2 regions of the Tigheibacillus halophilus genome follow, and region 2 is predicted to be linked to the other one. Evidence: riboswitches for the same ligand, from Rfam matches in the RefSeq annotation. Region 2 holds a riboswitch; the other holds the start of a gene.
The links. Region 2 has a riboswitch for S-adenosylmethionine ahead of ACFSMW_RS08995 (PLP-dependent aspartate aminotransferase family protein). Riboswitches for the same ligand answer to the same signal wherever they lie in the genome.
Positions count from the first base shown of each region.

Region 1: another riboswitch for S-adenosylmethionine. It lies ahead of ACFSMW_RS01610 (methionine ABC transporter ATP-binding protein); the one in region 2 lies ahead of ACFSMW_RS08995 (PLP-dependent aspartate aminotransferase family protein).

Region 1 covers NZ_JBHUIZ010000003.1:220,488-235,909, reverse strand. The annotation lists gene ACFSMW_RS01635 (IDEAL domain-containing protein) at 153-386, opposite strand; gene ACFSMW_RS01630 (cation diffusion facilitator family transporter) at 617-1,492, shown strand; gene ACFSMW_RS01625 (YuzK family famiily protein) at 1,541-1,681, opposite strand; gene ACFSMW_RS01620 (MetQ/NlpA family ABC transporter substrate-binding protein) at 1,920-2,747, opposite strand; gene ACFSMW_RS01615 (methionine ABC transporter permease) at 2,765-3,433, opposite strand; gene ACFSMW_RS01610 (methionine ABC transporter ATP-binding protein) at 3,423-4,457, opposite strand; SAM riboswitch class I at 4,605-4,720, opposite strand; gene ACFSMW_RS01605 (thioredoxin family protein) at 4,830-5,147, opposite strand; gene ACFSMW_RS01600 (toprim domain-containing protein) at 5,172-5,543, opposite strand; gene gcvH (glycine cleavage system protein GcvH) at 5,715-6,098, opposite strand; gene ACFSMW_RS01590 (arsenate reductase family protein) at 6,183-6,539, opposite strand; gene ACFSMW_RS01585 (acyl-CoA dehydrogenase family protein) at 6,757-8,541, opposite strand; gene ACFSMW_RS01580 (acetyl-CoA C-acetyltransferase) at 8,606-9,781, opposite strand; gene ACFSMW_RS01575 (3-hydroxyacyl-CoA dehydrogenase/enoyl-CoA hydratase family protein) at 9,799-12,198, opposite strand; gene ACFSMW_RS01570 (metal ABC transporter ATP-binding protein) at 12,540-13,295, shown strand; gene ACFSMW_RS01565 (metal ABC transporter permease) at 13,314-14,168, shown strand; gene ACFSMW_RS01560 (Fur family transcriptional regulator) at 14,165-14,578, shown strand; gene ACFSMW_RS01555 (VLRF1 family aeRF1-type release factor) at 14,756-15,422, opposite strand, start outside.
Region 2 covers NZ_JBHUIZ010000006.1:110,948-126,369, reverse strand. The annotation lists gene ACFSMW_RS09025 (nuclease-related domain-containing protein) at 404-997, shown strand; gene ACFSMW_RS09020 (alanine/glycine:cation symporter family protein) at 1,529-2,950, opposite strand; gene ACFSMW_RS09015 (acyl-CoA thioesterase) at 3,150-3,671, opposite strand; gene cls (cardiolipin synthase) at 3,745-5,187, opposite strand; gene megL (methionine gamma-lyase) at 5,553-6,788, opposite strand; gene rarD (EamA family transporter RarD) at 6,962-7,867, shown strand; SAM riboswitch class I at 7,940-8,059, shown strand; gene ACFSMW_RS08995 (PLP-dependent aspartate aminotransferase family protein) at 8,160-9,914, shown strand; gene metX (homoserine O-acetyltransferase MetX) at 9,908-10,960, shown strand; gene ACFSMW_RS08985 (homoserine dehydrogenase) at 10,957-11,958, shown strand; gene ACFSMW_RS08980 (SGNH/GDSL hydrolase family protein) at 12,237-13,154, shown strand; gene ACFSMW_RS08975 (YpmS family protein) at 13,207-13,848, shown strand; gene ACFSMW_RS08970 (hypothetical protein) at 14,341-14,634, opposite strand; gene ACFSMW_RS08965 (hypothetical protein) at 14,763-15,389, opposite strand.

The DNA of each region.
Region 1 (15,422 bases), on a different contig from region 2:
TTTAGAAACCTCAACCAATGTAATTCGCTGCACACAAAAAAGCCTGCCTGTTTGGGTATCGATCCCCGAAAATTAGATTTTTACTCTAACTTTCGGGGGCGGCACCCTGTTTGGCGGGCTTTTATATTATACGCTATCTGATTTGGCACTTATTATTCCCATACATACTGCTTATATGCCTCACTCAATTTATGAAACGCTTCGGCATTACCTTGATCGAGTGCGGTATTCAGCTGCTGCTCTAATCTTTTTTTATTTTCCTTGAAGCATAATTCATCAAGCAGCATTCGGGAATTGAGACTAATTTCAAAAGGCATTTCTTTTTTCGCATAGAGCGTTTTTCCAATATACCGATTAAACCGATAAATGACCTTTTCTTTTTTCATGGGACACTCCCCCTAGTCTCCTTTATTCTATTATCTGAAATTTTATGTATAATTGCAATAGGTAAATAACATTTTCTTTTTATTGGCAGGATACTAAAAGGATTTACCCATGCCAACAGATATAACCGAAGGCTGTTATGTTTCTCTAGACTCACCGTTATACGATTTGTTAAAATGTTATAGCTGTCATGTAAGCATTTTTCAAAGTAATTTTAATGGAGGAACATGCATTGAATCATACAGAAGATATCAAGCGCGGAGAAAAAGGAGCAATCATCAGCATCTTTGCATACCTTTTTTTAGCTTTGATGAAACTTTTCATTGGATATATGGGCCATTCTGATGCACTTCGGGCTGATGGCTTGAATAACTCAACCGATGTGGTGGCATCCATCGCCATTTTAGTCGGATTAAAAATATCGAGAAAACCACCAGATAAAGAACATCGTTATGGCCATTACCGTGCAGAAACAGTTGCGTCCTTATTTGCAGCATTCATCATGATTGCGGTTGGAATACAAGTTATTATTGACACCATCCAAAAAATCTTCAGCCACCAAACCCAGCAGCCAAGCATGCTTACCGCCTGGACTGCCATCGGTGCAGCAGCTATCATGTTTATCGTCTACTTTTTCAATTTATCACTGGCGAAAAAAATCAACAGCAGTGCCATTCATGCAGCTGCCCAGGATAATAAATCTGACGCACTTGTCAGTATTGGCGCTTTTATCGGGATTATCGGCGCACAATTTGGGCTATACTGGCTGGATCCACTCGCCGGTCTTATTGTCGGCGTCATCATTTGCCATACTGCATGGCAAATATTCGCAGATTCGACTCGAACACTAACAGATGGCTTTGACGAAAATAAACTGGAAAGAATCCGTGAAAGCGTCACAGATGTAAAACAAGTAAAGGAAGTAAAAGACATCAAGGGGAGGATTTTGGGAAACCAGGCCTTTGTGGATATCACTATACTTGTGGATCCAACACTGAATGTGACCGAAAGTCACGCTATTACAGAGAATATTGAAGGACTGCTTGAAGAAAAACATCACATTTCGTACGCACAAATTCATATCGAACCATATTATGAGGAAACATAAAAAAATATACCGGCATTCTAGATATATGGATGCCGGTATACGCATGAATCACCTTGGTAATTGTGCTTGTAATTGTGCGCGAATATATTTTGATTGCTGGTATTCTTTTTGCCGTCTTTTTTCAACTGTGATCCGTTCTGTCAGTTTCCTCCCATATTCAGCGAAGCTGATATTATGAGATTGTTGCATAGCTTTCTCCATTTCTGGAGTGTAGTTCATTTTTATGCCACTAAGAATAGTGAACCATCCCTTTCTTGAACCTTAAATAAAATGTTAACACAGAGACAATACCCTGTTCAAAGTTCAAATAAACGGATGACATCTGCTGATGCATGCTCTCACGCGCTCACCAATATATAGCGAGGAATCCGCCACATTTTTGACGAATTCCTCGCTATTCCTATAAATATGAAGCAAACGGCAGATTTTACTTATCCCCGCCTACCGGAACAATGGCACCTTTATATTTATCCAATATAAAATCTTGAATTTCCTTCGAATGCAGCACATCGACAAGCTTATTCAATTCCTTGTTCTTTTTATCTTCTGCACGAACAGCGATAACATTGACATAAGGTGAATCTTTACCTTCAATGAATAATGCATCCTTCAGCGGATTCAAGCCTGCTCCGATAGCGTAATTCGTATTGATTGCAACAAGCACGTTTTTCTCGCTGTTATAAAGCTCAGGGAGGAACGCAGCTTCATTATCCGCCGAAAACTTCAAGTTTTTTGGATTTTCGGCAATATCCTTGATTGTGGCGTTCGTTTTATCAATCCCATCCTTCAATTTGATCAGTCCTTGCTTTTCAAATAAGGAAAGTACTCTGCCGTGGTCAGCCACTGAGTTACTCATGATGACTTCTGTTCCCTTTTTGATATCATCGACATTTTTGATATCTTTAGAATAAACACCCATCGGCTCGATATGGATGCCGTCTATATAATCCAGATCATAACCTGTATCTTTTTTGGTTTGCTCTAAATATGGTATATGCTGGAAATAATTAGCATCCAGATCGCCATTTGCTAAATCGTCATTTGGCAGCACATAATCCTGATAAGGTTTGATTGTCAACTTAATACCTTTCTTTTTCAAGATCGGCTTTGCTTTCTCCAAAATCTCCGCATGCGGTTCACTGGAAGCTCCTACAATGATTTCCTTTTCGCCTTTTGCATTATCTTTTTTATCGCCGCCGCAGGCAGCCAATCCTAAAATAAGCACTACACTGATTAAAAGCAGTATCTTTTTCATCTCTTTTTTATCCCCTTTTACCTTTTGTCTATTTTATTTGCTATGAAGTCACCAATGAATTGGAATATGAAAACAATCACGACAATTGCTGCAGAACAAACAAATACGATATCGAAAGCACGTCGCTGAAAACCGAAATAATATGCATAGTTTCCAAGCCCGCCGGCTCCGATGGCTCCTGCCATGGCAGTATATCCGATCAAAGCGATAGCTGTGACTGTGATGCCGGATATTAGTGCCGGCATAGACTCAGGCAGCAGCACTTTGAAAATGATAGTACTTGTTTTGGCACCCATCGCTTTTGCTGCTTCTACAACACCTTTGTCCACTTCCCTTAACCCGATTTCTACCAGGCGAGCGTAAAATGGCGCTGCACCGATGATCAATGCGGGAAGCGCAGCGTTCGGACCGCGTATGGTCCCGACAATGAAATTGGTGAAAGGAAATAGTAACAGAATCAAGATAATGAATGGTATCGCCCGGAAAATATTGACTACCGCAGCGGTTACCAAGTTAATTAGCTTATTTTGCCAAATGCCGCCTTTCATCGTCAAATAGAGCAACAGCCCAAGCATAATCCCCAAAATAAAAGTACCGATCAAGCTTAGTATTGTCATATAAAACGTTTCGTAAATGGCCTGATATAATTCGCCCATATCCAGATTCGCAAAGAATTCATCTTTCATTATCTATGACCTCCATTTCTATTGAGGTCTGCTTTTCAACATGATCGAGAGCGCGGTCTATTTCTTGCTGGTCGCCTATCAATTCCACAAACAACGTACCATAGGCCCCGTGTTGTGTATGAGTGATCTTGCCTTGAAGAATGTTCAGATCAATATCGAATCGCTTAGCCAGTTGACTGATCAATGCCTGATTTGTCGTCTCTCCGATAAAATGCAGACGAATGATATTCTTTCCGCTGCCAGCCTGAAATAATTGATGGATTTCTTCCGTATCCGCGTCTGTGTTCCCCATTACCTGCTCCACAAATTTTCTTGTGACAGGCTGTTTTGGACGGGAAAAAACTTCCAGCACATTCCCTTGTTCCACAACTTTTCCATTCTCCATCACTGCCACCCGATTGCAAATTTTACGAATGACATGCATTTCATGGGTGATGATGATAATGGTTAATCCAAGTTTTTGGTTAATACTTACCAACAGATCCAAAATAGCATTCGTCGTTTCCGGGTCCAGTGCCGACGTCGCTTCATCGCATAGCAAGACATCCGGTTTATTGGCCAGTGCCCTTGCGATGCCTACACGCTGCTTCTGCCCTCCGCTTAGCTGGGACGGGTATGCATCTTCTCTCCCAGATAAACCGACTAAATCGATCAATTCCTGGACCTGCTTTTGTCTTTCCGATTTTTTGACTCCAGCTATTTCCAGCGGAAAAGAAATGTTCTCCCGCACCGTCCGTGACCATAGCAAATTGAAATGCTGAAAAATCATACCGATATTTTGTCTTACTTCTCTCAGCTGGTTTTTGGATAAGCTTGTAATTTCTTGTTCCCCGATCGTAACAGTACCTGAAGTCGGATCTTCCAGCCTGTTAAGCATACGGATAAACGTGCTTTTTCCGGCACCACTGTAGCCAATCACGCCAAAGATTTCTCCAGTCTGAATATCCATGGTAAGCTGATCGACAGCAGTGATTTGTTTTTCCCCAATTGTAAATTCCTTTGTCAGGGAATCAATCTTTATCATGTTAAAACCTCCTGGACGCTCCGTGTTTCATCATAGCACGTCCCTTTCTGATGGAATTGAATAGACATGAAGGACTGTATCCTTTGCCTCTAAAAAAAGATGTCCTCCTGTAAGCGAACAGAAAGACATCAATATCATCTTTATGTTCCCTCATCTGTCAAAGCATCATTGCTTCGCAGGAATTAGCACCGTTTCAGACAAAATACTGTCCAAAGGTTGCCGCGGTTTCTCAGGGCCAGTCCCTCCACCGCTCAAGATAAGAGAAATACATTCATTCAGTTTTAATAGTAAATTGATAGATTAAATAATAGCATTGTTGGTATCTGAAGTCAATGTTTATTTTGGATGCGCCAATCGAGGCTTAGACCCATTTCAATGGCTGTTTACAAACAATTTCCGCTCATATTGCAGCAGGATATGATATATATTTGCAATGGAATGAAAGACATAGACTTTTTCCTTTATTTGTCCCTGATCCTTGATACATAGACAAGGGACACTTTCAATTTTGTTTTCCTGCATGAATGATGGATGAAGCGATGCATTCATTTCCAAAAATATATCTTGCTGATGTACCTCTTCGATTTGATGCAGCATGGATCTCGCCAGCTGGCAGGTACCGCAAAAAGGTGAATGTATAAATAATATATAATGATCCGCTTGCAGCATATCCTTTGTCGCTTTTTCCACTAAATCACCTTCACTTATGCAATGTCAAGCAAGTCCAGGACCGCCTAAAATCAACGGATCCACTTCGATGCCTTTTCTCGTTAAGATGGATGCCAGAATATGGATCGGAGTTTTAGCCACTTCTCTGAATTCACTGCTTACATATATATGTTTCGCATGAGGGAGCTCCTGCCCAAGCTGTTTTCGAAGCTTTATGCCGGAGTCATCCTCGTCCACCAGGATGAATACTTCCTTTTCATCCAGATGATATGTCTCAAGCAATTCATCAAAGCGCTCAATTCCGAATGTACCATTTGTACAAACAATAATAACATGTTCGGTAATTACTTTGCTAATCTGCCGTTTATCTGTCAATCCTTCCACAATAATTATTTTGTCAGCATCAACATGACCCACATAAAGCACCTCGCATCATGAATATTCGAACACCGTTGTTTCCATATTATATGATTTTGCGCTAGAAATAATTATCATTTGGACCAGACTGTAATCGTATGAAGGCATCTCACAATATATAGAAAAAGGCCGACTCATAAAAAATACCAGTCGGCCTTCCATCACTTACAATCAATCATTTTCTGTTGCTTTAATGTATTGATCCGCAGAAAGCAACTCGTCAAATTCTGCTTCATCTGAGGGTTCAACCACGACCATCCAGGCTTTTTCATATGGAGATTCATTAACAAATTCAGGACTATCTTCCAAGTCTTCGTTGATTTCCACCACTTTGCCACTGATCGGGGCATACAATTCAGACACGGTTTTCACAGATTCAACGCTGCCGAATGGCTCATCAGCTTTCAACTCATCTCCGACTTCGGGAAGTTCAACAAAAACGATATCCCCCAGTTCATCTTGTGCGAAATCCGTAATGCCGATTCGGACTTTGTCATTTTCTTTTTTGACCCATTCATGTTCTTCAGAATAAAGCAATTCCTTTGGTGTTTCCATCATTTATCCCTCCATAAATTGCAACCTATCCATGCAATCTTAATATACAAGTTATCAAAGCCTTTTACCAGTACTTCTGCTTCATTACAACCATTCTGCTGCAAATGTATCTTCTTTAAAACCGACAGTTACACGCTGACCGTCTGTTGCGATCGGTCTTTTGATCAGCATGCCGTCTGAGGCAAGTATTGCTGCCATCTCTTCTTCAGAGGCATTGGCAATCTTTTCCTTCATATTCCCTTCGCGGTATTTTTTCCCGCTTGTATTGAAAAACTTCTTGGCTGGCAAGCCACTCTTCCGGATTAGCTTCAACATTTCATCCTTGGTCGGTGTATTCTCCACGATGTGTATGCTCTGGTAGGAAACATGATGTTCATCTAAAAACTTTTTTGCCTTTTTGCACGTTCCGCAATTCGGATACCAGTAAAATCTCAGCGTCATGCAATTCCCTCCATGCTATGTATTAACTGTATTATATCAAAAATTCCTGTCAATTACGACAGAGGAAACCTCGCACTCATTGCATTCGATAAAAAAGTATGGCCCAAACAATACGCCGGGCCATACCTGATACATACGCTGGTGAAATGATGCTGATTTGCCTGCAAGGGACTGGCTGAAAACCCTTCATCTCTACAAACACCGTCCATTTCATTTGTCAAACTGTATATTTTTCGGCTGCAATAATACTTGCTGCAATCTCACGTTTTTTAGCGATAACATTAATTGGAGTATGACGAGTCAGCTTTCTTAAAGAGGAAAGCATCATGCGCAAATTGTCTCCTGTTTCAACTCCGGCCAGGATTTCCTTCGCCCACGCCTCCATCCGGTTGAAGGCTTCTTGGACATAGATTTGGGTGTATAAGAGTTTCTGCTTGTTTTTCTCTTCTCCCGATTTCCCCATAGCTTTTTCAGTACGCAGAACAGCCGCTTCCATGTTATATACTTCAGCTGTCATATCTGCAAGGTTCACAAGGATTTCCTGTTCATTTTCCAATTTTTGCATATACTTTTGTGCAGCAAGACCAGCGCCGAGCAGAATGATTTTCTTCGCATTTTTCAGCAAGTATTTTTCCTGACCCAATGGTTCAGTCCCCGGTTCTTCCGGCATCATCATCATCAGTTCCTCCTGCAGGCTTTGTGCTTTTTGCAGCAAAGGCAATTCACCTTTCATCGCTTTTTTCAACAATGTTCCAGGTACAATCAGGCGATTGATTTCATTTGTTCCTTCAAAAATGCGATTGATACGGGAATCCCGATACATGCGCTCCACTTCGTATTCCTGCATGAATCCATAGCCTCCGTGCATTTGTACCGCTTCATCTACTACATAATCCAAGCACTCAGTTGCAGTATATTTATTCATGGAGCACTCAATCTGGTATTCAGCAATAGCTTTAGCTATTTCGCGTCCATCTTTTAGTTGCTCATTGTTTAATGCTCCCATGCGTTGTTCGAATAAGCCAACTGTACGGTATACCGCACTTTCATTAGCATAAATATGAGATGCCATCGTCGCAAGTTTTTCCTGTGTCAATGTAAAGCTAGATATAGCTTTGCCGAATTGCTTACGCTGGTTAACATATTTTGTTGCAACCTCCAACGCGTGTTTTGATCCGCCAACACCGCCAATCGCCAATTTATAACGTCCGACATTCAAAATATTGAATGCGATTTTATGTCCCTTGCCTTTTTCACCAAGCAGATTTTCTACCGGCACTTCAGCATCTTGCAAAATCAATGTACGGGTGGAAGAACTCTTGATACCCATTTTTTTCTCTTCCGCACCGGTGGAAACTCCCGGAAAATCCCGCTCGACGATGAAAGCAGAGAAATGCTCCCCATCGATTTTGGCGTAAACCGTAAATACATCAGCAAATGCCGAGTTCGTGATCCATTGTTTTTCACCGTTCAACATATAATGTGTACCCGCTTCATTGAGGACAGCTGTTGTTTTGGCGCCCAGTGCATCAGAGCCTGAACCCGGTTCTGTCAATGCATAAGCAGCCAGTAATTCTCCGGAAGCAAGTTTTGGCAGATATTTTTTCTTTTGTTCTTCATTGCCGAAAAAAACAATTGGCAATGAACCGATACCCACATGTGCACCGTGACTGATAGAAAAACCGCCAGCACGGGAAATTTTTTCTGTCACTACGGATGAACTGGTTTTATCCAAGCCGAGCCCGCCATATTCTTCTGGAACATCCACACCCAGCAAGCCAAGTTCGCCAGCTTTTTTCAATAGGTCAACAGAATATTCGAACTCGTGGTTTTCCAGCTTATCAATGACCGGCAATACCTTGCCTGCAACAAAATCCTCCGTTGTTTTAGCGATCATCTTATGTTCATCTGTGAAGTCCTCTGGAGTGATGATATCATCACTGTCCAGATCTTCTATTAAAAAGGCGCCGCCTTTAAATAATTTTTCTTTTGTTTCGCTCATTTTTCATCCTTCTCTCCTTAGAATGATATTTTACCCTCTTAACGTTGCTTATCAGCGTTCTAAGCTAAAGCAGTTCAAATACACCTGCAGCTCCCATCCCACCACCAATACACATGGTGACTACACCAAACTGCGTGTTACGGCGTTTCATCTCATGGATGAGAGTCAGTGTTAATTTTGTCCCCGTCATTCCAAGCGGATGACCAAGTGCAATCGCTCCTCCGTTGACATTGACAATGGCAGGATCTAAGTCAAGTGCACGTATCACTCTGACGGATTGCGAAGCAAAGGCTTCATTCAGCTCAAATAAGCCAATATCAGCTAAAGACAAGCCTGCCTGTTCAACCGCTTTCGGTACCGCTGCCACGGGTCCCACGCCCATAATTTCCGGTTCCACACCAGCAACAGCGAAGGAACGGAATTTCACCAATGGCTGCAAACCTTCTGCATTTGCTTTTTCCTTATTCATGACGAGCACCGTTGCAGCGCCATCACTCATTTGTGATGCGTTTCCTGCCGTGACGGAACCTTTCAAACTGAATGCCGGCCGTAGCTTTGCCAGCACTTCTATGGAAGTATCCGGTCTTACACCCTCATCTTGCGAAAAAGTGAAGGATTTTTCTTCTATTTTATGATTCTTGCTGAATATGTTTTCCGTCACTTCAACAGGGACGATTTCCTCTTTAAATTTGCCATCTTGAATTGCCTGTGCTGCCCGTTTATGGCTTTCTACAGCAAAAGCATCCTGATCTTCCCGGGAGATATCAAAGCGCTTTGCCACTTCTTCAGCCGTATGGCCCATTTGCATATAGTAGCCTGGAGCATTCTGCACTAGTCTGGCATTCGGTTTGATGACATGCCCTCCCATTGGAATCAGGCTCATCGATTCCGCACCACCTGCAAGAATCGTCTCTCCAAATCCGGACATAATCTGCTGTGCAGCATAGGCGATGCTTTGCAGTCCAGAAGAGCAATAGCGATTAATTGTGATACCGGGAACTTCATTTTTCAATCCGGCTAGCCCGGCGATATTTCTCGCCATATTCATACCTTGTTCTGCCTCTGGCATGGCGCACCCGATGATGACATCATCTATGCAGCCCTCATAATTTCCAGCTCTTTTCAGTGTTTCTTTGATCGTCAGGGCCGCCAGATCATCCGGTCGCATATGTGCCAACGACCCTTTATTCGCTTTTCCGACAGGGGTCCTTGCGCCTGCAACAATTACTGCTTCTTTCACGTTCATCCCTCTCTTCCTTAGTTGCGTAATGGTTTTCCCTTAACGAGCATATGCTGCATTCTTGCTTGTGTCTTTGGTTCGCCTATCAGACTCAGGAATGCCTCCCTTTCCAGATCAAGCATATCCTGTTCTGCAATGAGTGAACCTTCGCGTACTCTGCCGCCAGACAAAACAAAAGCAAGTTTTTCCGCGATTTTGACATCATGCGCTGAGGCATAACCGCCGAATTGCAGTGATTTCGCCCCGAGCAGCATTGCTGCATAACCAGGCTCACCTACTACCGGGATTTTTTCAATTTTTGGTGCCAGGTAACTGGTGGCAGCAAGTGCAAGCACTTTTTGCTTCGCATCAAATATTAAATGGTCGAAATTGCTGCTTATCGCATCCTTGCTGTTCAGGAAGCCATTTTCTCTTGCTTCTTCTGCAGATGTCGACACTTTTGCCATAGCTACTTTTTCAAATGCATCATTAGCAACCTTCGTCAAATCGAATTTCACGCCATGTGGCATGTTCCGGAGCATCTTCAAGTAAAGCTCTTTGGTTCCGCCGCCACCCGGAATCAGTCCCACACCGAATTCGACAAGACCCATATATGTTTCAGCTGAAGCTTGAATGGCAGCGGCAGGCAGAGAGATTTCCGCACCGCCTCCGACAGCCATATTGAAAGGTGCGACAACCACCGGTTTTTCGCTATACTTGATTTTTAAAGCCATCTGCTGAAACTTGCGGACAACCATATCAAGTTCAAAATAATTGTCATCCTGGGCTTCAAATAGCATCATAGCCAGGTTGGCACCTACACAAAAGTGCTTGCCTTGATTGCCGATCACCAATCCTTTATAATTTTTATCCACTTCATGCAACGCCTCGTCTACCATTTGAATCATATCCAAACCGATGGCATTGCTTTTGGAATGGAATTCCAGCAGGGCAACATCATCGCCAATATCGATTAAACTTGCACCGGGGTTCTTTTTCAGGACACCTTTCTGGTCCTTCAGGCGTTTTAAATTGATTTCCTTATGGTTGAATTGCTGTTGTCTGTATGAGCTGCCATTATAATAGTAAACGTTTCCATTTTCTGTTTTATAGAATGTATCATTTCCCGCTTCCAGCATGTCTAGGACCCACTGGGACACTTTCTCTCCTTCTTGTTGCATCCGCTTTACTGATTTACGGAGACCGATGACGTCCCATGTTTCAAATGGTCCCATTTCCCAGCCGAAACCCCATTTCATAGCTTGATCAATAGCAGGAATATCATCTGCAATTTCTCCATGAAGTTCAGCTGAATAGCATAGTACCGGCTTGATAATCGACCATATCAAATCCGATGCACGATCGCCTTCTGCATAAACAAGCGTTTTCAATTTATTTTTAGAACCCTTTTGCTGCTTCGCTGTTTCTACAGCAGCAGTTTTCAATTTCTTTCGATCCTGGTACTCCAGCGTTTCCGGGTTTAATTCATAAATGACACTGCCGTCCTGACCTTTTTTCTTGAGGAAAAATCCCTGGCCGCTTTTAGCACCAAGCCAGCCTTTTTCCTGCATTTTTTTCATAAAATCGGGTATCTCGAACACGTTCTTTTCTTTTCCTTCCACCTGGTCATGAACATTCTTGGCAACATGGATAAATGTATCAAGGCCAACAACGTCCAATGTTCGGAACGTGGCGCTTTTTGGTCTGCCGATTAATGGACCTGTGACAGAGTCTACCTCGCCGATACTGTAATTTCCTTCTTTCATGGCTTTGACCGTGACAAGCAAACCGTATGTTCCAATTCGGTTGGCAATGAAATTCGGTGTATCCTTTGCTTCAACAACACCTTTTCCTAATACATCCTGGCCGATCGCTTTCATTTTGGCCAGTACCTCGGGGTCAGTATCCTTTGCAGGAATGATTTCCAGCAACTTCAAATAGCGTGGCGGGTTGAAAAAATGCGTACCCATGAAATGCTTGCGAAAGTCTTCTGAACGCCCTTCAGCCATCTCTTCTACAGATATGCCTGACGTATTCGAGGTAACAATGGTTCCTGGTTTGCGGTATTTTTCCACTTGTTCAAAGACCTTTTGCTTGATTGCGAGATTCTCTACGACCACTTCAATAATCCAATCAACCTGAGCCAATTTTTCCATATCGTCTTCCATGTTGCCTACAGTGATTAAATCCATACTCTTCATAGAAGTGATCGGTGACGGCTTTTGCTTCAAAAGCGCCTTCTTGCTTTGTGCTGCAATTCGGTTTCTTACCGTATTATCTTCCAGTGTCATTCCTTTTTTCTGTTCTGCGGCTGTCAGTTCTCGCGGGACAATATCGAGCATTAAGGTGGGTATGCCGACATTTGCCAAATGGGCTGCAATCGCTGAACCCATGACCCCGGATCCTAGTACTGCCGCCCGCTTGATCGAACATTTCATTTTTTATCCCCCAATCAATTTGAATGAACACTCATTCATTTTATGGTAAAAAGAAAAGATAGTCATTCCTATCTGTCTATTTATAACTATAAATTATTATCAGATATTTCGCAAGTGACAAAATGCATTTTAAAGATTTTTTTCTGCACACTGCTGCATATATGGATTCACTCAAATGGAAAAATCCTACTGTATGAAATAACGTCTTATAAAAATGAGCCGAAAAGTCCGATGATCAGGATTTTCCACTTAACAAAACGTAATGGTTACGATACAATAAGAGTATGTTGTTTTAATATATCAGAATGAAAGAGTTAAAGAAGATGGAAGGGATACGAAACATGGGGAATTCAGTTATCTCAATGAATAATGTCAGTTATACCTATGATCAAAAATTAGTCTTGAAAAATATAAATTTTGAGCTTGCGGAAGGTGCTTTTTTAGGACTGCTTGGGCCGAATGGCGGCGGCAAAACTACTTTAGTCAAATTGATCCTTGGATTGTTAAAACCCACATACGGTTCTGTCCGCTTATATGGAAAACCCGCAGCTCAATTTAAAGATAAATACAGTATCGGATTCGTATCGCAAAAGTCTAATGCTTTTAATAAAGGCTTTCCGGCAACAGTATACGAAGTCGTTTCTATGGGGTTGACTGCCAAGGTCGGATACTTGAGGTTTTTCACCAGAAGACACAAGCAACTTATTTTACGTGCAATCGAACAAGTAGGAATGACTGATTATATTCATACAAATATCGGGGAATTATCAGGTGGGCAGCAGCAGCGTGTGTTCATTGCCCGGGCTTTGGTCAGTGATCCCAAACTATTGATTTTGGACGAGCCTACAGTAGGAGTCGATTCTGCAAACGTACAACGTTTTTATGAATTACTGCATCGCCTCAACAAGGACCAAGGCATCACGATGCTTCTGATCACACATGATACTGGCATCATTACAGAATTTGCCACAGACATTGCCTGCTTGAACCAAACGATTCATTTTCATGGCGAACCGGATGCCTATAGGGCTTTGAATAAAGCTGACTTATCGAATATGTACGGCTACAATGTAAACAAAGTCGTACATGACCATTGAGGTTGGAGGAAATTAGCTATGCTTCATGATTTTTTTGCATTTGATTTTTTACGAAATACTTTTTATACAGGATTGCTGATCGGCTTGATCGCTCCATTACTTGGTACCTTTATTGTTGTCAGGAGATTGTCATTGCTTGCAGATGCACTCTCACATGTGACGCTGGCTGGTATTGCATTCGGTTTATTTCTAGAAAAGAAAACTGCTGTCAGCTTCATTACGCCAATGTATGGAGGCATGTTCTTTTCCGTCGCCGGCTCCATATTTATAGAAAAACTTCGCGGACTTTACAAAGCATATCAGGAAATTGCGATTCCGATCATCTTATCAGGAGGGGTCGGTTTAAGTGTCATTTTCATTTCGCTGGCGAATGGGTTCAATACGGATCTTTTCAACTATTTATTCGGCTCTGTTTCTGCTGTCAGCTACAATGACTTTTTAAGCATACTGGGGATAGCTGTTGTCGTTGTCATCCTGATTGTTCTTTTTTATAAGGAACTCGTCGTTCTGTCTTTTGATGAAGAACACGCGTCTATTTCCGGCATCCATGCCAAGCGCATTCACTTGCTGTTCATCATTCTAACTGCCTTGGTAATTGCAGCTTCTATGCGCATTGTCGGAGTGCTGCTCGTGTCTGCATTAATGACCCTTCCTGTCGCAGCCAGCATGCGTATCGCAAAAAGTTTCAAACAAACTGTCTTTTTTTCAGTCATTTTTGGAGAATTAGCTGTTATGATAGGATTAGTTAGCGGATATTATTTCAGCATTCCACCAGGTGGAACCATCGTGATTGCTTCCATCATCATGCTGCTTACAGTGATTGGTTATAAATCTTTCCAGAAAAATTGGTTGAAGGCGGGGAATAAACAATGAACATGGAAGAAGCTATCGAGCTATTAAAAGAAAAAGGCTATAAAACTACTGGCAGACGCAAAGATATTTTGAAATTCTTTGCTGAGGCGGATGGTTACCGGACAGCAAAGGAATTAATTGCCTTTATCGAACAAAAACAACCGGCCGTAAGTTTTGACACGATTTACCGCAATTTACATCTTTTTCACGAGATGGGCATCCTGGAATCGACTGAACTGGATGGGGAGAAACATTTCCAAATCGCATGCGCGCATCACCATCATCATCATTTCATCTGCCGCCGCTGTGGCAAGACTAAAGAAATCGATGTATGTCCGATGCAAGACATCAACAATCTATTGCCCGGCTGTGTCATAGAAAATCATAAATTTGAAATTTATGGTATTTGCCCACAATGTAAAACTGCTTGATCGCTAACTTAGTTCCTTTCTGAGAGCATTTCTGATGGCTGAAATTCAATAAAAATAAAGCCGGCCGATCTTCGATGTTTTTGGATCGGCCGGCTTTATTCAAGTCAAGATAAATTTAGTTACGAAGCCATGCAATTCGTACGCAGTGTTTGTATCAGTGTAACAAGTTCTTGCCAATCAACCGTATATTTCCGCCAGAACCTTGTCACCCTCCGCATCCAACATATTTTTGTAGATGGTACTTTGAACAGGCTGGTTCATTTGTTGTTTTAAGGCGGTGGTTACTTCTTTTTCTCCAACAATATACGTCTGCTGCCACTCATTTTCTTTTGCCTGCTTGTCCAGCTTTGGTGCGATGGTTTTGTACCATCTCTGCAAATTCGCTTTGAATTTGGCCCTGAATTTATCTTTTTGGGCACCAGCCTTTTGTTTGGCTGCCGCTGCCTGGCCTACTTTTGATGTACTTTGCTTGACATGCCAGTTTTCCTGATCGATATCAAATTCATAATGTGATGTGTTTTCAATACTATTCAACTTCGCTTCAACGACTTTAATCTCATTTTGCTGAACAAGTACAACTCCTATCATCGGATAATTTTGCAAGATAGTTTCCAATTGCGCAGTCTCCGCAGTTTCTTGCCAATAAAATTCTGACTTAACCCTCACTTGCAGGCACTGGGCAAACCACACTTCTTCATCCGCCGTTGCAAAAACAATCACGCTTCGCTGCAAATGCTGTTCATGCTCATCCATGAATTTTTCTACTTTATGTTTGACATGCTGGAAGCTATGCAGTTCCTCCTTATCTTGATCCTTCTGCAGATATTCTTCAAAGTTTCGCATA
Region 2 (15,422 bases):
TGCGCATATCAATCACACCTTGATTTGAATTTTTCCTTTGTATCATTGTAAACGTTTTCACAAGGGTTTACAAGTGTTACCTGAAAAGATAACATTATAATTTGGAATTCGACTATGTCAGTAGGCGTTGACCGCAAAATTTCTTTGATGTTTTCGATTTTTTTATTAGTCAAAATATCCATAGGATGTATTTTATCTTATTTTTGGCTTACTGTTTTTGGCTTAATGCTGGCAAAGTGAAAATCAATGCTATAATACATATGAGTTGCCCCACCCCGGAAAACCACCCTAATACTTCAGTTTAACAGAGAAAATAGAATATGGATAAGGAGGCAATGAAGTGCCTTACAAACCTCGTACGAAATCAAATGAATGATTGATCCTGGAATTAGTGAAGAGGAGGATGCATTTATCGAAAAAGGACAAACAATATTATCTCAATCTTAAAAGAGGCTTTGCCCGCGAAAAACAATTCGAGGCTTTCACTGAAAAACTTCAAAGTGAATGCTTGATACTAAACGATTTATTATTGGAAATAAACCATACGACATTCCAGATTGATTCCCTTTTTATCACACACAGTAAGTTTTATCTCTATGAAGTCAAAAACTATCAAGGCGATTATTATTACGAATCTGACAAGCTCTTCAAAAAACCCAACATAGAGGTTATTAATACACTTCACCAATTAGGAAGAACAGAATCCTTACTACGTCAATTACTCCTTAGTATTGGAATTGAACCTCGAATTAATGCTTTCGTGGTTTTTATCAATCCCAACTTCACGCTGTACCAAGCCCAGATGGACAAACCATTTATTTTTCCAACTCAAATTGAGCAACACATGAAAAACCTCCATGCAATATCATCGAAACTAACGGAAAAACACAAGAATATAGCAGCTCAACTATTGTCTCTAAACATAACAGATTCTCCATTTACTCAAATACCTGCCTACAATTTTGACCAATTGAAAAAAGGAATTATATGTCCGTAATGCCACTCTTCTATCTTAGCTGCGGAAAAAAGAATGTGTGTCTGCACAAAGTGCGGATATAACGAATTAATTTCAAATGCTGTCTTAAGAAGTATCAATGAATACAAGATACTGTTTCCAAATGAAAAAGTTACTACAAATGCTATTTATGACTGGTGTCAGTTGTCACTGTCCAAAGAAACAATAAGAAGGATTCTAGCTAAAAATTTTCACATCTCTGGGGTTCATCAATGGGCTTATTACAAATAAAATCCCGAGCCAAAGCAAGGTATGGTTTTTTTGAGCCATCTTCCTGGTGGTTACGTTCATCCAGCTTACGAAACACTCTTGCTCGGCTCTTTCTGCTATTTCGGTGGGTCATCCGGCCTATGAAACAACTTTGCTCGGCCATTCCCGCTATATCGGTGGGTCATCCGACCTATGAAACAACTTTGCTCGGCTCTTCCCCTTATATCAGTGGTTCACCCGGATTATGAAACAACTGTATTCGGGCATTCCTGCTATATCAGTGGCCGAAGTCCGCCTCAATGCTCAGGCATCTTTATTCATCGTTTCGCGATCCCAGTACACGATTCCATTATCATCGTCCAGTACGTCCTTGTAAAACACGGGATCTTTTTTCTCTTTTCGCTGACGCATATAGTCTTGCAGCACTTTTCTCGCAACAGGGAATAACCTGGTGACAGCGTATAAGTTGATCAATGCCATGACACCCATTGTCACGTCAGCCATATCCCAAACAAGATCGAAGCTTGCGAGCGCACCGAAGATGACCATTAAAAGCACTGCAATCCGATAGATGAACAATCCGGTTTTGTTTTTCTTGATATAAGAAATATTATTTTCCCCATAATAGTAATTTCCTAAAATAGAACTGTATGCGAATAAGAAAATGGAGACAGCTACGAAAATACCTGCCCAGTCACCCAGATGCTGTGCAAAGGCATTCTGTGTCAGCTGGATGCCATCAAGTTTGCTCCCTGCATAACCGCTGGAGGACAATATGATGAATCCAGTTGCGCTGCAGACAAGAATCGTATCGAAAAATACACCCAGCGCCTGAATCAAGCCCTGCTTGACAGGGTGAGATACCTCTGCTGTTGCCGCTGCATTCGGTGCACTACCCATACCAGCTTCATTAGAGAACAATCCTCTTTTGATACCGAATGAAATCGCCGCACCAAATCCGCCGCCAGCAACTTCTTTAATGCCAAAGGCGTTTTGAAAAATCAGTCGGAACATATCTGGAATCAGATTGACATTAACAATCAATATAACTGCCGCAACGATAATATAGAGTATTGCCATCACAGGCACAATGATTTGTGTGACATTGGCGATGCTTTTCAGCCCGCCAAAAATAACGATCGCTGATAAGATAAACAATATGCCGGCAATCAGGTATTTGCTCATATGGAATTGTCCTGAAAATGCCAGACTAATGGTATTGGATTGTACAGAATTGAAAACCAGGCCATATGTAAAAATAATGACAACCGCAAAAATAATTCCAACCCAACGCTGATTGAGACCTTTTTCCATATAATACGCCGGTCCGCCATAATATTGGTTTTTGTCGGGAATTTTATAGACTTGTGCCAGCGTACTTTCCACAAATCCTGTTGCCGCCCCGACTAGTGCAAGCATCCACATCCAGAAAAGTGCTCCAGGCCCCCCCATACCGATAGCGGTCGCCACACCGGCCATATTCCCTGTTCCTACTCTTGCGGCAGCACTAATAGCGAATGCCTGAAAAGAAGAGGTTCCTTTTTTTCCTGAAGCGCTAACCGCTCTCTTGTCAAAAATGACCCGGAACATTTCTGGTAAAAGCCTGAATTGCACAAACTTCGTCCCAAACGAAAATATCAGCCCCAAGCCGATTAGCACAACTACCAGAATATGCGAAACTATCTGTTCATCTAAAAATGCCACCAAATCGTGAAAAGTGCTCAATGTTATTCATTCCTCTCTGTTTCATATTAAGCAAAATATATGTATGCTCTATTTCCTGTTGCATGGTGTTTTCCCTAAATAAAGCGACCTTAAAACAAAAATCTTCAAAAAGTTTTACAGCCTGGAAAATTGCAGACCTCTCATATAAATAAAAGAAAAGCCATGACCCCTTAGGATCGTGGCTTTACCGGACAGCAATTCAAGGTTTTTCAATCCAAGGGTAGTCTGTTCCGAATGCCTCGGCAAATTCCTTCGATTCCTTGCGTCTTTCCTTTCGAGCCTTGGCACGTTTGGGAGCACCCTCATACAGCCTCTTTTCCATCTGTGTCTCAGGCACAATAGGAGAAACAGGGATCGGCCTGCCATTTTCATCTACAGCCACAAATGTCAAAAATGCCGTTGCGCTCACTCTCCGTTCCCCTGTGAGCAAGTCTTCCGTAACAGCTTTCGCAAAAACCTCCATCGACGTTTTATGTGTCCATGTGACGAATGCTTCAATACAAATGGAATCGCCTTCCTTGACAGGCTCCAAAAAATCAACGGAGTCTGTAGATGCGGTCACAACATTTTTCCTTGCATGCCGTACTGCAGAAATAGCTGCTACGTCATCGATATGAGCCATTAATTTGCCGCCGAACAGCGTTTTGTATGCATTTGTATCGGGAGGCAATACATGTGATGTTTTGACTGCCAAAGATTTGGAACATGTTTTTTCTTCCATGCTGAATTCCTCCAATGGGTGATTTCAAATTTGAATGTTTGTATAGCCTTCACCCGGCTATGGATAACATGTATCATAATACCGGGGAAAGCAACCTGGATATCGATTCCTTGAATCGGACACCAAGAGATCTTTTATCATAGAGTTTCTTGGTCATTTGTGTCGATATGGCAATGTCATTCATGAACGCGGCCTCCAATTCCTGAGCGATCGCGATATCATATAGAAATGCGTTCACTTCAAAATTAAGGCGGAAACTGCGCACATCGATATTCGCTGTGCCAACCGAAGCAATTTTTCCGTCCACGACAATTGTTTTGGCATGCAGGAAGCCTTTTTGATAAATATAAATTTCAGCCCCTGCGTTCAGCAGGTCACCAACATAAGAAAGCGTCGCCCAATAGACAAATGGATGATCTGGCTTGTTTGGAATCATTATTTTGACATCGATTCCTGAGAGAGAGGCAATTCTGACCGCATCCCGCAAGCTCTCATCCGGAATAAAATAAGGGGTTTGGATATAGACATATTTTTTTGCCGACAAAATCATCTTGATATAACCGTTTTTAATTTGTTCCCAGTCGGAATCCGGTCCGCTGGATACAATTTGAATGCCAGTGTCTCCGCTCGACTCTGCTGCGTAATAATGCTCCTCGTATCCAATATGGTTTCTTGATGCCTGGTTCCAGTCCAGAATGAACCTTGTCTGCATATTGTGGACGGCATCACCTTCAATACGCAAATGCGTATCGCGCCAATAACCGAATTTTTTGCTCATCCCCAAGTATTCGTCCCCGATATTGAATCCTCCGGTATAGCCGATTTTCCCATCAATAATCGCCAGCTTACGGTGATTGCGGTAATTGATTTTCAAATTGATCTTAGGTATTTTCGGTGGAAAAAAAGCTTCCACTCGGACACCGTGCTTTCGCAAATTGCGAATATATTTAGGGCGCAGCAGCCTGGAGCCCGTATCATCATACAGCACACGCACTTCTAGACCTTCTTTGGCTTTTTCAATCAGCACCTGCGCGATTTCTTGTCCCAGCTGGTCATGGCGGATGATATAATATTGCAGATGAATATGGTCTTTCGCTTTTTTTATATCATTGATTAAAGCATTGAACTTTTCGCGCCCGTCTGTGTATATCTTCACCTTGTTATCCTGTGTGAAAACAGCATCATCATTGCGCAGATGCAGATAAAAAAGATCTTTATAAATAGCAATTTCGGGCTGGCGGAATGTGAATTTATCATCTTCCAGCGCCCGGAGCTGAGCCTGAACAGCAGTTTTCACTCCAAGGCGGCTCTTGGTATCCCATGTAAAAATCCTGCTGGAACTCAATCTTCTTCCAAAAATCAAATACAAAAAGAAGCCTGCAATCGGAATGAACAACAATACCATCAACCAGGCCCAAGTTGATGTAGCATCCTTTCTCTCCAGGAAGATGATTGAAATTCCGAGACCGATGTTAAAAATAAAAATGAAACCGACCAAATAAGCCAGGAGCTCCATCGAACATATCCTTCCTATAAAAGAATTGTATAAGCTTTACTATAGCACAATTGGTAAATAATTTGCCATTTCGAGAACGCCAACTTTTAGCACAGGTCTTGAGAACCGCGAATATGCAGCTGGCTTGCGGACTGGCTGAAGACATGGCAAGGGATGTTTGGTTCAATGCGGCATACATCATTCAGTGATTGGTTTCCAATCCTCAGACGAGATTCGTGTGTGCTGTCTTATTTATCATATGCAGGTGATCCGCTTCATGCCGTCATATGGATATTTCTTTGCAACACACCATATACTTGCACATAATAAAAACGATACCACCCTCCCCTTACGGCAAGAATGGTATCCATTTACATGCAAATATATTAACGAACCAGCTTTTCCGTTTCTGTCATTGTCTTATTATGACTTTTTGATGAACACCAGTCTAATGCTTGCTGCAAGTCTTCCCAGATATCTTCCCAGGCCTCCAGCCCAACTGAAAGGCGGATCAATTGATCCGTAATGCCCATTTCCAAGCGATTTTTTTCCGGCACGGCAGCATGGGTCATTGTCGCCGGATGTTCAATCAATGTTTCTGCATCTCCGAGACTGACAGCAATTTTCAAAAATTGCAGCTGATTCAGTAATGACTGCGCATCTTTTTTTGTGCCTTCCATTTCAAAGGCAATGACTCCGCCGCCACGCTTCATTTGTTGCTGCATGAGTGCGTAATCAGGATGGTCCGCATCTCCTGGGTAGTATACATGCTTGACAGCAGGATGCGCTTTTAAATGCGCAGCTATTTTTTCTGCATTATCGCAATGGCGCTCCAGACGTACCGGCAGCGTTTTTAAACCGCGCAGCAGAAGCCAGGCATCCATTGGACCAATAATGCCGCCGATATCCTTTTGCGTAGTCATAGCCACCTGATCAAGAAAATCTTTTTGACCGACAGCAAGCCCCGCAATCACATCGCCATGACCACCGATATATTTGGTCGCACTATGAATAACCACATCACAGCCTAATTCAAGCGGGCGCTGCAAGTATGGCGAACTAAAGGTATTATCGACCACGACTGGGATGCCGTATTCCTTGGCCACTTCGGCTACCAAGCGCAAGTCTACCAGCTTCATTGTAGGATTGATTGGTGTTTCTACATAGATGCATGCTGTTTTATCATTTATGAGGGAGCGGATGTCCTCCTTTGTTTCCATCTCGGAAAAATCATGTCTAATATTGTATTTATCTTCGAGCATGGTTAAAAGACCGAATGTGCAGCCATAAAGCCCTGAGGAACAGAGAATATGGTCATTGGCTTTTGTCAGTGCAATCAAGATAGCCGAAACAGCTGCCATCCCCGATGCAAATGCCAATCCACGCTCACCGTTTTCCAACGCCGCTATTTTTTCTTCCAATGCCGCTACTGTGGGATTTCCCAGCCGGGAATAAATATAACCATCCTCTTCCCCTGCAAATCTCCTCTCTCCCTGCTCGGCCGATTCAAATGTGAACGTCGATGTTTGAAATATTGGCGTGGTGAGACTCCCATCCATCGTTTTAGCATCGTATCCGGCATGAATAGCTGATGTTTCAAAATGACGATATGTTTTAGACATGGTGGACCCCCTTTTATCAAGTGAAACGATTTAAACGCTTCTTCTATAATTCTATTTTATGTTATTCCCTTCAAATTTGAAAGCGTTTCCTGATAATTCACAAGCAATTCAATTGCCTTTTTGCTATTAATTTTCTAAAATTAGCTTATTTACCAGAACGAGAGGAGATACATATGAACCAGTCATCACAGAAAAACGGCATTATACTTGTTGCGTTAGCGTATGTATTTTGGGGGTTCTTACCCATTTACTGGAAGCTGGCTGATCGGGTGTCTGCCGGCGAGATTCTTGCTCATCGGATTATTTGGTCATTTGTTTTTATGGCACTGCTAGTAACTGTTACAGTCAAATGGCGCCCTTTTATTACTGAATGTAAAGCAATTATTCATGATAAGCGTAAGCTGCTTGGCATAACTTGTGCATCGATCGTCATCAGTTTGAATTGGCTCACCTACATATGGGCAGTGAACGCAAACCATGTCATTCAGGCAAGCCTTGGATACTATATCAACCCATTAGTCAGCGTTTTGCTAGGTATCATCTTTCTGAAAGAAAGCCTAACGCGCAGACAAATTCTATCTGTCGTCCTTGCGGCAGCAGGGGTCATTTACCTGACAATCAGTTACGGTGTATTTCCGTGGATTTCATTGGTACTAGCTATCACGTTCGGCTTATATGGCCTGCTGAAAAAGACCGTGGATATTTCTGCTATGTTCGGGTTGACAGTGGAAACATTGGTTGTAACACCGATCGCATTGATATATCTTGCGTTTTTGCCGGTCCAGGCATTCCATTTCCATTCCCTGTTTACGGGAACCAACATGCTTCTGATGGGTGCTGGTGTGGCCACAGCAATCCCATTGCTTTTGTTTGCTGCAGGGACGAAAACCATACCACTTTCTCTGGTCGGTTTTCTGCAATATATAGCACCGACAATCATGCTTTTACTCGGTGTTTTCTTATATGATGAACCCTTCACAGTTGCTCATATGATCGCCTTCAGCTTGATTTGGTTCGCCTTGATCGTTTACTTGGCATCGATATATCGTCCGAAGAAACAATCCATGCAAGAACATTAATAATTTTTCGTGCCTGCTGTTGACACTTATGTTTTTGTCCGTTATAATACTGATTAATTTCAAAAATCAAATCTCTTATCAAGAGCGGCGGAGGGAATAGGCCCTGTGAAGCCCGGCAACCAAAGAGGGAGCATTGCTCGCTTTTAAGGTGCTAAATCCTACAGATCATACGGATGGTCTGGAAGATAAGAGGAGGATACGCATAAATAAATGCAATCGCCTCTTCTTAGGAAGAGGCGTTTTTTTCATTCCACCTCTTCCTCCAGAACCGAAATCAAAGGAGGAATTTTTCATGTCAGCATTTTCATTCAATCAACCAGAAACAGTATTATTGCACGGTGGCCAGCAGGTGGATCCCGCAACCGGGTCACGTGCCGTGCCAATCTATCAAACAACTTCCTACGTCTTCCGTGACACAGAACATGCTCAAAATCTGTTCGGCCTTAAAGAGCCTGGAAATATCTACTCCCGTATCATGAATCCGACAGTAGACGCTTTTGAACAGCGTGTCGCTTTGCTGGAAGACGGTGTCGCTGCTGTGGCCACATCGTCCGGTATGGCAGCTATCACCCTCAGCATCCTCAATATAGCTGGTGCAGGGGACGAAATCATCGCCGACAGCAACTTGTACGGCGGCACATATAATTTATTTGCTAAAACACTGCCGAAATACGGAATTCATGTTATTTTTGTCGACGGTACTAATCCTGAAGCAATCAAACAGGCGATTACGGATAAAACGAAAGCAGTATTTGCTGAAACAATTACCAATCCAAGCCTGAATGTGTTCGATATTGAAACAGTGGCAGAGATTGCCCACGAGTACGGTATCCCGCTCATCATCGATAATACTTTCGGAGTATATGCAGCCAAACCATTGGTGTGGGGCGCGGATATTGTCGTTCATTCCGCAACGAAATGGATTGGAGGCCATGGGACCACTATTGGTGGTGTTGTCGTAGATGGCGGTCGTTTCGACTGGGGCTCGGGCAGGTTCCCCGAATTCACCGAGCCGGATGAGAGTTATCATGGGCTGAAATACGTAGATACAGCACCTGCAGCGTTCGCGACGAAGTTCCGTGTCCAATTGCTGCGCGATATCGGCGCATGTCTCAGTCCCCAGAGTGCTTTTCTCCTCTTACAGGGACTGGAAACACTGCATCTTCGCATTGAACGGCATCATGCCAACGCGAAAATAATAGCTGACTATCTGAATGAGCATGCGCAGGTGGCATGGGTCAATTATCCAGGGCTGGAATCACACCCTTCTAATAGTCTTGCAAAAAAATATTTACACCAAGGGACCGGCTCAATGATTACATTCGGTATTCAGGGCGGCCGTGAAGCCGGCAGAAAAGTAATCGACAACATCAAGCTTTGGTCACATGTTGCAAATGTAGGAGACGCGAAATCACTTATCATTCATCCTGCATCCACCACTCACCAGCAGTTAAGTGCGGAGGAGCTGGTGCAAAGCGGTGTCAGCGAGGAATTGATTCGACTGTCCGTAGGTATTGAGTCCACTGATGATATCATTGCAGATCTGGATCAAGCGATTGCTGCAGCTACTGATTCGTCGCCAACTGTAGCCTCATCTGAGGATAATGTAGTCCAGTGGCTGTTGCATTCACCTTTTGAGCGAACTGAAAATGGCCCGAGACAAAAGACGATTGCTGTTTTCGGTCTGGACCAGTCAACGAGCACTTTTTATGATCAAATCAAGCATCTGAAAGCACGCGGTTTTCAAATCCTGCCAATCGCATCCAATGCTGGCACTCTTCTGCAGGCGACATCCTATGAACGTTTGCCAGATGCAAAAGAAGATATCGATGCTGTACTCGTTAAGCAGGACAGCATCCCAGCAGACCTGGTAGAACAGCTGATTCAAAAAGATGTGAAAATCATCTGGTTTGAAAATGGCTACCCAGATACTCCAATACTTGATAACGCTGAGGCAGCAGGTGTCACAGTCATTAAAGGACTTGAACTGTATGCGGAAGCAAACCGGATTCGCGGGGGACAGTCTCCCGCTGTGGTAAAGTGGTAAAGCGCTACGGAACTGTAAATATTGGCAGTTTGAATTTAGAATCTGGCGTTTTGTTGGAGGATGTGATTCTGCAATATGAACGGGCTGGACTGTGTGATGGACCAGTAGTGCTGGTTTGCCACGCATTGACAGGTAACCATGCAACGACAGGAACAGAAGATATCCCTGGCTGGTGGAGCGGTTTGATTGGTGAAGGCCGCTCCATCGATACAACCACTTACCAGGTGGTCACATTCAATGTACTTGGGGGTTGCGACGGTTCCACCGGACCCACCTCCATCAACCCCAAAACCGGGCAGCGATATCGTTCCGATTTTCCCGCTATCACCGTACGTGATATGGTGCATGCACAATACAAAGCTTTGCGGGCACTTGGAATCTTAAAAATCCATACTGTCATTGGAGGATCGCTTGGCGGTATGCAGGTCCAGGAATGGGCTCTTCTCTATCCAGAACAGATAGAAAGAGCGATCATCTTGGCAGCGACTCCCACGCTTTCAGATTATGGCATAGCTTATAACCACATAGCCAGGACAGCCATCACTTCTGACCCTGCCTGGCAAAATGGCTTTTATCAAAACAACGAGCGTTTAAGGGGACTTGAAATCGCCAGAATGGTCGGGATGGTTTCCTATCGCAGTGCGCCATTATTCGCAGAACGCTTCCAGCGTAATCACTCTGGAGATGACTTTGAAATTAACGCTTATTTGGATTACCAGGGTGAAAAACTTTGCACCCGTTTTGATGCCAACAGTTACCTTTGCTTGCTGGCGGCGATGGATCAGCATGATATTGGCCATACCCGAGGTGGATGGAAAAAAGCAGCAGCAAGTTTCACAGTACCGATGCTGGCGATCAGTTTTGCACATGACTTGATCTATGAACCTGTGCAAATCAAAGCATTTGCTTCACATGTGCCAGATTGTACCTATCACCATGTGGAAACGACATTCGGCCATGACGGTTTTTTGACAGAATACGAGAAATGGGGAGATGTGGTGCAGCAATTTGTACAAAAGCCCCTTCATGAAAAGGTGGTCCAATGAATAAGCTGCGTATTGCTTTGCTTGGTTTCGGAACAGTCGGTAAAGGGATCTATCAAACAATAGAAGTACAACAAGCACGTTTACAGCAGCTCACTGGCAAGCAGGTGGAGATAGCAGCTATTGTGGTCAAGAGCTTGAAGAACCATAAAAATTATAACGGCCATGCAAAGCTCACCACCGATTTCCAGGAAGTGTTGGGAGACAAAAACATAGATCTGGTGATGGAAGCAATTGTCGGCAAAGAGCCAGCTTTCACTTATTTACAGCAATCCATCCAACAAGGGATGCACGTTGTTACCGCAAACAAAGAAATGTTCGCACAACATGGCCAGGAATTGAAGAAACTCGCCGAAAAGCACTGTGTACAAATCGGTTTTGAAGCAACCACTGCCGGTGGCATCCCTGTCATTGCAACAATCAGGCAACTCTTACAAGTCAACCGTGTGAGAAAAATCCAAGCCATTTTGAACGGCACTAGCAACTATATCCTGACGGAGATGCGCATGAAGCAGCTTTCATTTTCCCAGGCGCTCAAAAAGGCACAAGAACTAGGTTATGCGGAAGCAAATCCTGCCAATGACATTGATGGCCGGGATGCATATTTCAAAGCTGTAATTCTATGCCAGCTGCTCTTCGGAAGCAAGGCAGATAAAGCCCGCTTCAAACAAACTGGCATCCGTGACATTTCCATGTCATTTCTGGATGAACAAGAAGCCGCAGGTAAGCGTGTCAAGCATCTTGTAACGATCGCCGAGACGGAAGACGGGATATACTGTGATATCTCCCCAGCTGCATTGGAACCCGGCCACCCGCTTTATGCGGTAGAGGGAGTCGATAATGCGGTTCATCTGGAAACAGACATTCTTGGTGAGCTTACGTTAACTGGCCCAGGTGCCGGTGCGTTGCCGACGGCGAGTGCGATGATAGAAGATTTTTGCACGATTATTGGCCGCCCGAATGCCTATTCAGCGCATGAAGAACTGGCCTCTATCCACTGATAATGTATTTTATATTACAAACACCTTAAAAATCGCCTAAAATGTGGGCGATTTTTTTCATTCCATATTAAAGTCAGCTATAATGGGTAAGAATATAAATATGTGTAGATATATGTATCTATTAGAAGTTGTCCAAAAAAGCCAGGTAAAAGCGGTCTATCCATTCTGCTGACTGCTACTCAGAGCCAATGCGGTCTTTTTATCTCTCTTTTTGAACAATACTATGAGCATATGAACATATTATATATAGACAACTATATCAGCACAGGTGTGATCAAATGAAACAGATGAAACATAAAAAAACGTGGCTTATCATTGGGATACTTCTATTATTAGCAGGAACGATATTCGCATCGATTATATATATGAACCGACCAGACCCGGATCAGAAACTTACCCATCTGAAAAAAGAACTAAAACCGCAACAGAATAATGCTGCACCAGGAAAAAAAGACGAGCAGCAAAAAAACCACAAATCGAGTCATCAAAAAGACGAAGCATCAAATAAGGATAATCAAATCAGGGAAACGTTTGAAGTCGCACTGCAACAGACCGTTGATTTCTTCTCCAATCGAAAAACGAATTTTGTGGCCATAGGTGATTCCTTAACAGAAGGTGTGGGCGATACGACGGATAATGGCGGATATGTCGGCTTGCTTGATGATACCATTAACCAGGATAAAAAGCTTGCCACATTTAAAAACTACGGCAAGCGCGGCAATCGAACAGATCAATTAATCAAGCGGCTGGATGATCCAGAAATTATGGCTTCTATGAAAAAAGCTGATGTCATCTTGATCACTATCGGTGCCAATGACATCATGGAAGTGTTGAAAGAAAACATTACAGATATTACTTATAGGGCTTTTTCAGAAGAACGCTCGCATTACGAGGATAGATTACATGTCATTTTTGATAAGCTCCGGAGTATGAATGGTGACGCCAAAATTTACCTGATCGGTTTTTACAATCCATTCGAGCAATACTTCCAGAATATCGATGAACTCGATCGGATTGTCGATAACTGGAATGCCACAAGCGAAAAGGTTGTCGAGACATATGACGGTGTCACATACATTCCAACAAAGGATTTATTCCATCATAAGAAGGATTTATTCGCAGCCGACAATTTTCACCCCAACATAACGGGTTATGAATTGATGGCGAAGAGGATTCTTTCTTATATAACAGAATAGGCCAGAGGATCGTATTAAAACTGCCTGGCCACGCAAAAGAAAGGTGGAGAGTATGTCAGAAAAAAGAGTATCACCGAAAAAAAGCAAATGGAAAAAGCTGTTTTGGCTTTTGTTATCTATTGATATCATTATTATCGCAGTATTACTGGCATTTATTTTTTGGCCGGTTCAGGGTGCAGATATGCCGGCAAAACACAATGTGGATGAGGAGCAAAGTTCATCATTCACGATTCGCACCACAAGGAAGAATTTGGATGAACTAATTAATGCTTACTTGGATAAATTATTGCAGGATTCCAAGCATCATTATAAAATCTCCCTCGAGGACGATGTACATCTGATGGGGGAATTACCTGTTTTTTCAACCACAGTCCCATTGTCTGTTCACTTGGAACCCATTGTACAAAAAAACGGAGATGTGGTGCTGAAACAGAAATCCATTTCAATCGGGCTGCTCGAGCTCCCGAACAAAAAAATCATGGAATACATGAAAAAATACTTGCCAATGCCTGAATGGGTAGCGATCGATCCAGCTAAATCAGAGATTTACCTAGCTGTCACCCAGATGGAAATCAAGAGTAACTTTCATGTGAAAGTGGAGCATCTCGATCTGGAGGCAAACAATATCGCCATACAGCTTAAAGTCCCATACCGTACACTGGGTATCGACCCGATCAATACGAATGGGCAATGATGCTTAGCCATATCTTCATAGAGGCCGTGTAAATCAAACATGGCAGGACAATATCTGATCCCGGCCTTTACGAAATAAGCAGCATGCCGCTGTCAATCTTGATAGACAGCGAGCATACTGCTTATTTTATCTTTGACCGTTTCGACTAAGTAAGCAGGCTCCAGCACCTTCGCTTTTGTTTCCCCAAGTGAGAATCCAATTGATCAATCCATCAGAAAGTTTGGCCTTGGTTTTTAATACAAAATGCTCTTCATCGAACTTCCTGATATCTGCTTGATGCCCGAAACGATCCAGCACGACGTTGACCAGTTCATGCTGAAAGCGTATTTTAATCCATATTTCGGATATTCAGTTTGACAAGTTCATAACCCATATTGGCAGACTGGCTGAACACCATCGCTTGCGGCAATGTTTTTGCAAAATGTTCGCTCGTAAGACTTTTCAGCTTGCTCAGCAGCTGTTTTTTTCTTTCGGAGTGACAAATTTGGCTGATCATACCGCATCGATAATCAAGCGCAGCTGATACGTTTCAAAAAGCCTGGATTGATAGCTGTATAATAATTTTCCATGTTTTCCTATATTGCGAACGATCTCAAAATCCATCCCATCCAACGTTTCCAAATCTTTTCTCAAAGTTCTATTGTCATACTTGCCGTTTATTATGTATGCTTCCATCGCATCTTTGATTTCATTCATGGCAAGCTCATTCGATTCGTCGGTACGCCGAAAAAGCATTTCTCGCAATTTTAGCAGCCTATAGCTATTGCTTCGTTCCAGCTTTTGCATATTTTCCCTGCTCATTTTACCGTGAATAAGCAATGCTGAATTCCTGGTCGTGCGAGATTGCTTGCAGGATCAGTCACACCCCTCATTGTAAATCGGGATTGCAATAGTTAACGAGGCATGACTGATACTCAACGCAAGACTAGCCGTTTAATTTTTTGTGACAGCAACACAAATCTTGATTTTCTTTCATTTACCGCAAACGCAGAACTCGTCTCGGCATCCTGTATCATTTTAGTGGCATAATCACCAAGTCTTCCTTCATATTGCAGACATAGCCCTTCGATACCCCGTATGTCTGCTGGCGTGATAAAGCAGCAAGGTTTGGCCAACTGGAAAGAAAGGCTGTCTTTCAGCATCATCGCCACGAATTGCGAGCAGAAAAAAGCATTTTCCCGCTTGATTTCGATTTGAAGCAATACACCAATCAAACCAAGAAAATTATATCGATAACTTCCCTGCTCCGCTTCCATCGCTGAAATATTATGCAACAGCTTCTCATACTCTGCCTCTTCTATGCAAAATGAATAAATAGCACAATCAGCTTTTTTCAAAAAATCACCACGAATGTTTTCCCGAACGAAACCGCCGCTGAAAGGATTTTTCGGCTTCTTCCGTCCAAAGCTGTATACCTTGGTCAATGCATCATCAAACCCTATTGAAACATGATTCAATGAGCATCTGGTAAACAAATTGATCACTTTTGATAAACATGTTCCCGTATCCGTGAAAATAAAGTAAATCATCCTTTCCCCCATGCCTTCCCCCCACTGTACTATATGAATGGTTGC